Linked DNA regions of Prosthecomicrobium sp. N25. The protein of the gene in region 2 interacts with the protein of the main gene of each other region in a pairwise test. Links are inferred from orthologs where the notes say so. Each region holds a gene or a part of one and is shown on either strand. Other genes may lie near its edges.

Region 1 (4,556 bases), 510 kb from region 2 along the record:
GTTGACGAGCGTCGACTTGCCGGCCCCCGAGCGGCCCACGAGGCCGATCTTCTCGCCCGGCCGGACCGTCAGCGACAGGCCTTCGATGACGCCGGACTCCCGGCCGTAGTGGAACGCCACGTCCTCGAAGCGGATTTCGCCGCGGTCGACCGTGAGCGGGCGGGCGCCCGGCTTGTCCGTCAGGCCGTGCGGCTGCGCGATCGTCTCCATGCCCTCGTGGACGGTGCCGAACTGCTCGAAGATCTGCGTGGTCTCGTAGGCGACCCGGCTCGAGACGCTGGAGATCTGCAGGGTCAGCGGCAGCACGGTGGCGACCGTCTGGAGCCCGATCGCGCCCTCCGACCAGAGGACGAGCGAGACCGCCCCGGTCGCCACGATCAGGAATCCGGAGAGAAGCGCCAGGTTGAGCGACAGCAGGGTGAACCAGCGCATCTGCGCCAGCATGCGCCCGGTGTGCCAGTCGACCGCCTCCCGCACATAGGCGTCCTCGTGGGCGGAGCGGGCGAAGAGCTTGACGGTCTGGATGTTGGTGTAGCTGTCTACGATGCGGCCGACGAGCCCCGAGCGCGCATACGCGATGGCCTTGGAGGCCTCCCGCACGCGCGGCACCACATAGGCGAGCATGCCGATGTAGGCGAGGATCCAGATCCCGATCGGGATCAGGAGCCAGGGGTCCGCGGCCCCCATGATGGCGCCGGCCGCGATGCCGAGGGCGGCGAGGTACCAGACGACCGAGATCAGCGAGACCGCGCTCGCCCGGAGCGCATAGCCGGTCTCCATCACCCGGCTGCCGATCCGGCCCGCGAAGTCGTTCTGGAAGAAGGAGAGGTTCTGCCGCACCACGTGCCAGTGGCTCTGCCAGCGGATCAGGTTGGTGAGGCCCGGGAAGATGGCCTGGTGCTGCACCAGCCCCTGCGCCAGCAGGACCGCCGGCCGCACGATCAGAATCACCGCCGCCATGCCGAGCAGGGTCGGCGCCATGGTGGCGAAGAGCTGGTCGCGCGGCACCGTCGAGACCATGTTGACGGTGCGCCCGATGATGACCGGGATCGCCGCGTCCACCGCCGCCTGCAGGAAGCCGATCACCAGCAGCGCCGCGAAGAGCCCGCGCATCTGCGAGACGAAGAACCAGTAGAAGGGGAGGAGCCCCCGCGGCGGCGCCGAGGGCGCGCCCTGCGCGGTCGGCCTGACCAGGGTTTCGAAGCGGCTGAACATAGGCGGGATCCGGAAACGGCGAGGGTCACGGGCACGAAAGCACGAACCTATGGCGGGATTGCAACCCCGGCCACGCCCGCTCGCGCAAAGCTGATCGGCGTCATGCGGTCCCCGGTCCTCCCGCGAACGAAGACGGGGCCTCGCGGGCCCCGTCCGTCACGTCACCAGGCAGGATACCGCGTCAGGCCGCCTTGCGCGCCTTCGGCTGGATCAGCTTGCGGTTGACCAGCACCTCGGCGATCTGAACCGCATTGAGGGCCGCGCCCTTGCGCAGGTTGTCGGAGACGATCCATAGGGCGAGGCCGTTCTCGACGGTCGCGTCCTCGCGGATGCGGCTGATGTAGGTGGCGTCCTCGCCGGCCGCCTCGTAGGGCGTGATGTAGCCGCCGGGCTCGCGCTTGTCGACGACGAGGCAGCCGGGCGCCTCGCGCAGGATGTCGGTCGCCTCCTCGGCCGAGATCGGCCGCTCGAACTCGACGTTGACCGCCTCCGAATGGGCGATGAACACCGGCACGCGCACGCAGGTGGCCGTGAGCTTGATCTTCGGGTCGAGGATCTTCTTGGTCTCGGCCATCATCTTCCATTCCTCCTTCGTGTAGCCGTCCTCCATGAAGACGTCGATGTGAGGAATGAGGTTGAACGCGATCCGCTTCGGGAACTTCTTCGGCTCGATCGGATCGGTGACGAACACCGCCCGGGTCTGCTGGAAGAGCTCGTCCATGGCGTCCTTGCCGGCGCCCGAGACCGACTGGTAGGTCGCCACCACCACGCGCTTGATCGTCGCGGCATCGTGCAGCGGCTTCAGCGCGACGACGAGCTGGGCGGTCGAGCAGTTCGGGTTGGCGATGATGTTCTTCTTGGTGAAGCCCGTGATGGCGTCGGCGTTCACCTCCGGCACGATCAGCGGCACCTCGGCGTCGTAGCGCCAGGCCGAGGAGTTGTCGATCACCACGCAGCCCTGCGCGCCGATCCGGGGCGACCACTCCTTGGAGACCGACCCGCCCGCCGACATCAGGCAGATGTCCGTGTCGGAGAAGTCGTAGTGGTCCAGCACCTTGGTCTTCAGCGTCTTGTCGCCGTACGAGACCTCGGTGCCGAGCGAGCGCGGCGAGGCGAGCGCCACGACTTCGTCGGCCGGGAAGCCGCGTTCGGCGAGGATATCGAGCATTTCACGGCCCACGTTGCCCGTGGCGCCGACGACAGCGACCTTGTAACCCATGATGCGAACCCCAAAGCTTGTCCGGTCCTCCCCCGCTCGCGCCGCCCCGGTGCCGCTCGGGCCCGGGACTTGCCCTCTCACCCCGCCGGGAGAGGGCATCGGGGGAAAAAGGCCGCGGTCAGCCGACGGCTTTCGCCGTGGCGGTCATGGTCTCTTTCGTTTTCGTCGAGGCGACGACGGGCGACATGACAGGCGGATCCTCTCGCGGACCGGCTCGCGCCGGGCCGCACCGGGTCAGAAGCCTGAAGGCGGCCGCGATGTCAAGCCGCAGGAGCCCCGCGCTGGCCGCGGACGGCTCGGTCCTTCGTCGAACCACGGCTCCGGCCTCCCTGAAACCACGGATCCGCGACGGCAAGGGACCTGCTAGAACCGGCCGCATGATTTCCGAACGGCTTTTGAAGCGCGCCCTCGTGGCCATCGCCCTGGCGGGCCTGTCCGCCGGCCTGCTCGTCTGGGCCGCCGGCCGCCACGACATCGCCCTCTGGATCTGGGGGGCCGGCACGGTTCCCGTGGTGGTGGCGCTCGCGACCGGCATCATCAAGGATTTCCTGGCCGGCCGCGTCGGCGTCGACGCCGTCGCGCTCCTCTCCATGTCGGCCGCCCTCGCTCTCGGCGAGACGCTCGCCGGCGCCGTGGTGGCGCTCATGTACGCCGGCGGCAACCTCCTGGAGGACTTCGCGGTCGGGCGCGCCGAACGCGAGCTGGCCGGCCTCGTCGACCGCGCCCCCCGCACGGCGCACCGCCGCCAGGGCGAGGACGCCATCGACGTGCCCGTCGACGCCGTGGCGGTCGGCGACCGGCTGGTCGTCCGGGCCGGCGAGGTCGTGCCGGTCGACGGCGCGGTCGCGGTGGGCTCGGCCACCCTCGACGAGGCGGCCCTGACGGGCGAGCCGATCCCGGTGCAGCGCGGCCCGGGAGAGCCGGTCCGCAGCGGCACCGTCAACGCCGGCGAGACCTTCGAGATGGTGGCCCGCGCCACCGCGGGCGCCTCGACCTATGCCGGCATCGTCCGCATGGTGACCGCCGCGCAGACCGCCAAGGCGCCGTTCGTGCGCATGGCCGACCGCTACGCCCTCGCCTTCCTGCCCTTCGCGATGGCGGTCGCGGCCTTCGCGTGGTGGCTCTCCGGCGACAAGGTCCGGGCCCTCGCCGTCCTGGTCGCCGCCACCCCCTGCCCGCTCATCCTGGCCGCCCCGGTCGCCTTCATCTCCGGCGTCAGCCGCGCGGCGTCGCGCGGCGTGCTGGTCAAGGGCGGCGGGCCGCTCGAGCGCCTGGCCCGCATCCGGACCGTCATGTTCGACAAGACCGGAACGCTGACGGTCGGCGGTGCCCGCCTGATCGCCGTCGAGGTCGCCCCCGGCCAGGATGCCGTCGAGCTCCTGCGCCTCGCCGGCTCCCTCGAGCAGGCGTCCCATCACGTGGTCGCCACCGCCCTGGTCGAGGCCGCCCGCGCCCGCGGCGGCGGGTTGGAGATGCCCGCAGCGGTGCGGGAATGGGCGGGCTCGGGCCTGGAGGGCACGGTCGGCGGACGCCTGGTCCGCGCCGGCGCGCGCGATCTCGTGTTCCCGGCCGGCGACCTTCCCGACTGGGCGCGGCGCGCCGCCCGCCGTGCCTCCTGGCGCTCGGCCCTGTCGGTCTACGTGGCGGTCGACGGCCGCCCGGCGGGCGCGATCCTGCTCGCCGACGAGCTGAAGACCGAAGCCCCCCATGCCATCCGGGCGCTGCGCGACGCCGGCGTGGCCCGCATCGTCATGGTCACCGGCGACCGCGCCGAAGCCGCCGAGACCATCGGGGCGGCGCTCGACATCGACCAGGTGCTCGCCGACCGGGTCCCCGCCGACAAGCTCGACGCGGTCAAGACCGAGCAGCGCCTGGCCGGCACCATCATGGTCGGCGACGGCATCAACGACGCCCCGGCGCTCGCCGCCGCCGACGTCGGCATCGCCATGGGCGCGCGCGGCGCCTCGGCCTCCTCGGAGGCCGCCGACGTGGTGATCCTGGTCGACCGGCTCGACCGGGTCGGCGAGGCCGTCGCCATCGCCCGCCGCACCCGCCGCATCGCCCTGGAGAGCATCGGCGTCGGCATGTCGCTCTCGATCGTCGCCATGCTGGCCGCGGCCTT
Region 2 (4,537 bases):
GAGTTCGTGGTTCAGGATGCCGCGGGTATCGGGCGTGAGGGGCAGAAGGGCGACCAGGATGTCGGTCCTGGCGAGGAAGGGCTTCAGGCCCTCGGCCCCGGCATAGATCTCGACACCCGGCACGGGATCGCCGCGACGACTCCAGCCGGCGACCCTGAAGCCGATGCGGGCCAGCACCCCGGCGGCGTCGCGGCCGAGCACCCCCATCCCCATGATGCCGACGCGGGCCGCACGGGCCGGCGGCTGGTCGCGCTTCAGCCACTCCCGCCGCGCCTGCGCCTCGGCATAGAGGTCGACCCGGCGGTGGTGGCGGAGCACGTGCAGCACGACATACTCGGTCATCCGGGCGGTGAGGTCCGGATCGGCGACGCGGACCAGCGGGACGGCCGGCAGGGTCGGATCCGCCAGCAGCGCGTCGACGCCTGCGCCGAGGTTGAAGATCGCCTGCAGGTTCGGCAGGCGGGCGAGGAGCCCGGGCGGGGTCTTCCAACAGGCGGCGTATCGGACCGCGGCCGGATCGAAGGGCTCGCGCGCGTCGAGCACGGGCGGCGACCCGGGCTCCTGCCGGAAGCGGCGGACCCAGTCGTCCGGCGACCAGCCCTGGATGGCGACGAGCAGGCTCATGTCGGTCTCCTCGGTGGCACCGCTCCGGCGGGCCTCTCGAGCGCGTCACTCTCCGGCGATGCGCACCGGGGCCGGACCGGCCTCGGCGTTTCCGGATAGCGCGTCCGCGGCGCCCAGGTCCAGGCCGACGATGCGCTCGCCGCGACGGCCGATGCGTCCGGCGGAGACGAGGATGCGGTCGAGGTCCTGGCCGGCCTGGGCGTGGTGCACCTTCAGCTTCTCCACGCGCTCGGCGAGCCGGCCGACGTCGTCGAGGAGGTGGCCGACCTCGGCCTGGATGACATGGGCCTGTTCGCGCAGGCGGTGGTCGCGCAGGACCGCCTGGACGACCTGGATCGACAGCAGCAGCAGGGACGGCGAGACGATGACGACGCGGGCCCGCTGGGCGCGCTGGACGACGTCGTCGAAGCGCTCGTGCAGGTCGGCGAAGATCGATTCGGAGGGGACGAACAGGAAGGCGGTGTCCTGGGTCTCGCCCGGGATCAGGTATTTCGAGCGGATGTCGAGCACGTGCCGCAGGACGTCGCGGCGGAAGCGCTGGGCGGCGAGCTTCGCCTCGTCCTCCCCGGCGGCCTGGCCCAGGGCCGTCCAGGATTCGAGCGGGAACTTGGCGTCGACCACGAGGGGCGCGGCGCCGTTCGGCAGGTGGATCAGGCAGTCGGGCCGGACCCCGGTGGAGAGCGTCGCCTGGAACGCGTAGGCGGCGGGCGGCAGGGCATCGGCGACGATCGCCTCCATGCGGCCCTGGCCGAAGGCGCCGCGGGCCTGCTTGTCGGCGAGGATCGCCTGGAGCGAGACCACCTGGCCGGAGAGGTCCTGGATGGTGCGCTGGGCACGGTCGATGACGGCGATGCGCTCGTGGAGCTTGGAGAGGCTCTCGCCGGTCGCCCGCGAGGTCTCGGCCATCGAGGAGCCGAGCCGGTGGGTCAGGCCGTCGAGCCGGTCGGTCACGGCGCGGGCGAGCTCGGCCTGGCGGGCGCCGAAGACCTCCGCCATGGTCTGCATGCGGCCGGTCATCTCGGCCTGGAGCTTCGCCACCTCGGCGAGGCGGAGGTCGAGCTCGCGGGCCTTCTCGGCGGCGAGGACGTCGGCCGCCGCACGGGCCCGGGCACGCCGCGCCAAGGCGGCGGTGGCGAGCCACAGGCCGATCAGGGCGGCACCGACGGCGAGGGTAGCCTCGCCGGTCGAGGGCGGGCGGCCGAGGAGGGCGGAGAGGGCGTCCAGCATGGGCCGCAGACTAGAACGATTCGGGTACGCCGGGGGTTAACGCGGACGCCCGCCGGAGCCGCGGATTCCGTTGACCCGGGCCGGCTTCTCGCCTATTTCGGGGCCATGTCCACTCTCGGCATCATCATCCTTCCCGACGCCCGGCTGAAGCAGCCGTCCGAGGTCGTTTCGAGCGTCGACGGCTCGATCCGGAAGCTGCTCGACGACATGCTGGAGACCATGTACGCCGCGCCGGGCATCGGGCTCGCGGCCGTGCAGGTCGGGGTCATGAAGCGGGTGGTGACCGTCGACGTCTCGAAGGAGGAGGAGAAGCGGGACCCGCTCTTCCTCGTCAACCCGGAGATCGTCTGGTCCTCCGAGGAGCGCTCCACCTACGAGGAGGGCTGCCTGTCGATCCCGGACTACTACGAGACCGTGGAGCGGCCCGCGCGCGTGCGGGTCAAGTATCTCGACCGGCAGGGCGAAGCCCGCGAGCTCGAGGCGGACGGGCTGCTCGCCACCTGCCTGCAGCACGAGATCGACCACCTGGACGGGGTCCTGTTCATCGACCACCTGTCGAAGCTGAAGCGCGACCGGGTGATCAAGAAGTTCCAGAAGCAGGCGAAGATGAAGGAGCTGGGGATCGGCTGACGGCGCGCCCGTCGCCGGATCCCGCTGCGCGGCCGAGCGCCGCCGCCATCGACCGTTTCGTCCCGTCGCGCTATAGAGCCGCGATCCCGACCAGGCCGGACCCGCCGCCATGAGCCTTCGCGTCGTCTTCATGGGCACGCCCGACTTCTCCGTGCCGACGCTCGTCGAGATCGTCGGGCAGGGGCACGAGGTGGTGGCCGTCTACGCGCAGCCGCCGCGGCCGGCCGGGCGGGGCCTCGCGGAGACGAAGTCGCCCGTGCAGCGCCAGGCGGAGGCCTTCGGGATCCCGGTCCTGACCCCGGCGAGCCTCAAGGGCGAGGCCGAGCAGGCCGCCTTCCGGGCGCACGGGGCCGACGTCGCCGTGGTGGTCGCCTACGGGCTGCTCCTGCCCAGGCCGATCCTGGAAGCCCCCGCGGAGGGATGCCTGAACCTGCATGCCTCGCTTCTGCCGCGCTGGCGGGGCGCCGCGCCCATCCACCGGGCCGTGATGGCGGGCGACCGGGAGACCGGGGTCGAGGTCATGCGCATGGAGGAAGGCCTCGACACGGGGCCGGTCTGCATGGCCGAGCGCACGGCGATCGGGGCGGACGAGACAACGGGCGACCTGCACGACCGCCTCGCCCGGCTCGGGGCCGACCTGATGGCGCGGGCGCTGGCCGCCCTGTCGCGCGGCGGCCTCGGCTGCGTGCCGCAGGCGGCGGAGGGGGTCACGTATGCCCGCAAGATCGACAAGGCGGAGGCGCGGATCGACTGGACGCTCGCGGCGGCGTCCGTGCACGATCGGATCCGCGGCCTGTCCCCCTTTCCGGGCGCCTGGTGCGAGATGCCGCTCGGCGGCCGGACGGAGCGGGTCAAGATCCTGCGCTCCACGCTCGTCGCCGGACCTGAGGTCGCGCCGGCCGGACCGGGCGAGCCCGGGACGGTGATGGACGACGGGCTGGCGGTCGCATGCGGGACCGGGGCGATCCGGCTCGTCGAGTTGCAGCGGGCCGGCGGCCGGCCGCTCCGCGCGGGCGATTTCCTGCGCGGCACGGCGGTGCCTCCCGGCACACGGCTCGGCTGAGGGCGCCATGGCGGGAGGCCTCACGATCGACGGGGTGACGAAGGCCGAGGCGCCGGCGATCCGGGATCTGCTGACCGCGGCCTTCGGGGGCCCGGCGGAGGCCGACCTCGTCGATGCGCTGCGGGCCGGCGGCTTCGTCGCGCTCGAACTGGCGGCGCGCGACGAGACCGGGCCGGCCGGATACCTCGCCTTCTCAAGGCTCGCGGTGGCGGCGCCCAACGAGCGGCGACGGGCGCTCTGCCTCGCCCCCCTGGCGGTGCGGCCGGACCGGCAGCGGCGCGGGATCGGGACGGCGCTGGTGCGCGAGGGGCTCGCCCGGCTGGAGGCGTCCGACGAGGACATCGTGCTGGTGCTCGGCGACCCCGCCTACTACGGCCGGTTCGGCTTCCGGCCCGGGCGGCCCGACCGCATGGAGACCCCGTATCCGCATCCGGAGAACCAATGGCTGGTCCTGAAGGACCGGCCGCTGCCGCTCCGCCTCGCCCTGCAGTATCCGCCGCCCTTCGCGGCGCTCGGCTGACCATGCCGCGCTTCCGGCTCACCCTCGAGTATGACGGCGGCCCCTATGTGGGGTGGCAGCGGCAGGCGAACGGGCCGTCCGTGCAGGGCGCCGTGGAGACGGCCTTGCGTGCCATGACGGGCGAGGAGGCGGTGCTCAAGGGAGCCGGGCGGACCGACACCGGCGTGCATGCGGTGGGCCAGGTCGCCCATGTCGACCTGGCGCGGGACTGGCCGGGCGCCGTGCTGCGCGACGCGCTCAACTTCCACCTGCGCGAGGAGCGGGTCGTGGTGCTCGCCGCGGCGCGGGTCGGGGAGGACTTCGACGCCCGCTTCTCGGCCGTCGGCCGCCATTATCTCTACCGCCTGATCGACCGGCGGACCCCGCTCGCCCTGGAGCGCGGACGCGCCTGGCACGTGCGCACGCGCCTGGACGTGGAGGCCATGGACGCGGCCGCCAAGCGGCTCCTCGGCACCCACGACTTCACAACGTTC

The links. Proteins that work in one complex are often made in the same cells at the same time.
Region 1: the proteins of def (region 2) and WBG79_RS17315 interact in binary tests that used the Escherichia coli proteins (3 or more experiments, as listed by UniProt). The link is inferred for Prosthecomicrobium sp. N25 from one-to-one orthologs.

Annotation. Positions count from the first base shown.
Region 1 is NZ_JBBCAT010000002.1:525,476-530,031, reverse strand. Bases 416-3,365 are described here. They hold WBG79_RS17315 (aspartate-semialdehyde dehydrogenase), read right to left. Parts: upstream 2,435-3,365; coding sequence 1,397-2,434; downstream 416-1,396. Other genes in these bases: WBG79_RS17310 (heavy metal translocating P-type ATPase), read left to right, coding at 2,812-3,365; WBG79_RS17320 (ABC transporter ATP-binding protein), read right to left, coding at 416-1,215. Also shown: more of WBG79_RS17320, read right to left, coding at 1-415; more of WBG79_RS17310, read left to right, coding at 3,366-4,556.
Region 2 is NZ_JBBCAT010000002.1:18,933-23,469, forward strand. Bases 788-3,718 are described here. They hold def (peptide deformylase), read left to right. Parts: upstream 788-1,956; coding sequence 1,957-2,481; downstream 2,482-3,718. Other genes in these bases: WBG79_RS14845 (DNA recombination protein RmuC), read right to left, coding at 788-1,851; fmt (methionyl-tRNA formyltransferase), read left to right, coding at 2,591-3,544; WBG79_RS14860 (GNAT family N-acetyltransferase), read left to right, coding at 3,552-3,718. Also shown: WBG79_RS14840 (2-hydroxyacid dehydrogenase), read right to left, coding at 1-624; more of WBG79_RS14845, read right to left, coding at 670-787; more of WBG79_RS14860, read left to right, coding at 3,719-4,064; tRNA pseudouridine(38-40) synthase TruA, read left to right, coding at 4,067-4,537. UniProt on the Escherichia coli protein: Removes the formyl group from the N-terminal Met of newly synthesized proteins. Requires at least a dipeptide for an efficient rate of reaction. N-terminal L-methionine is a prerequisite for activity but the enzyme has broad specificity at other positions.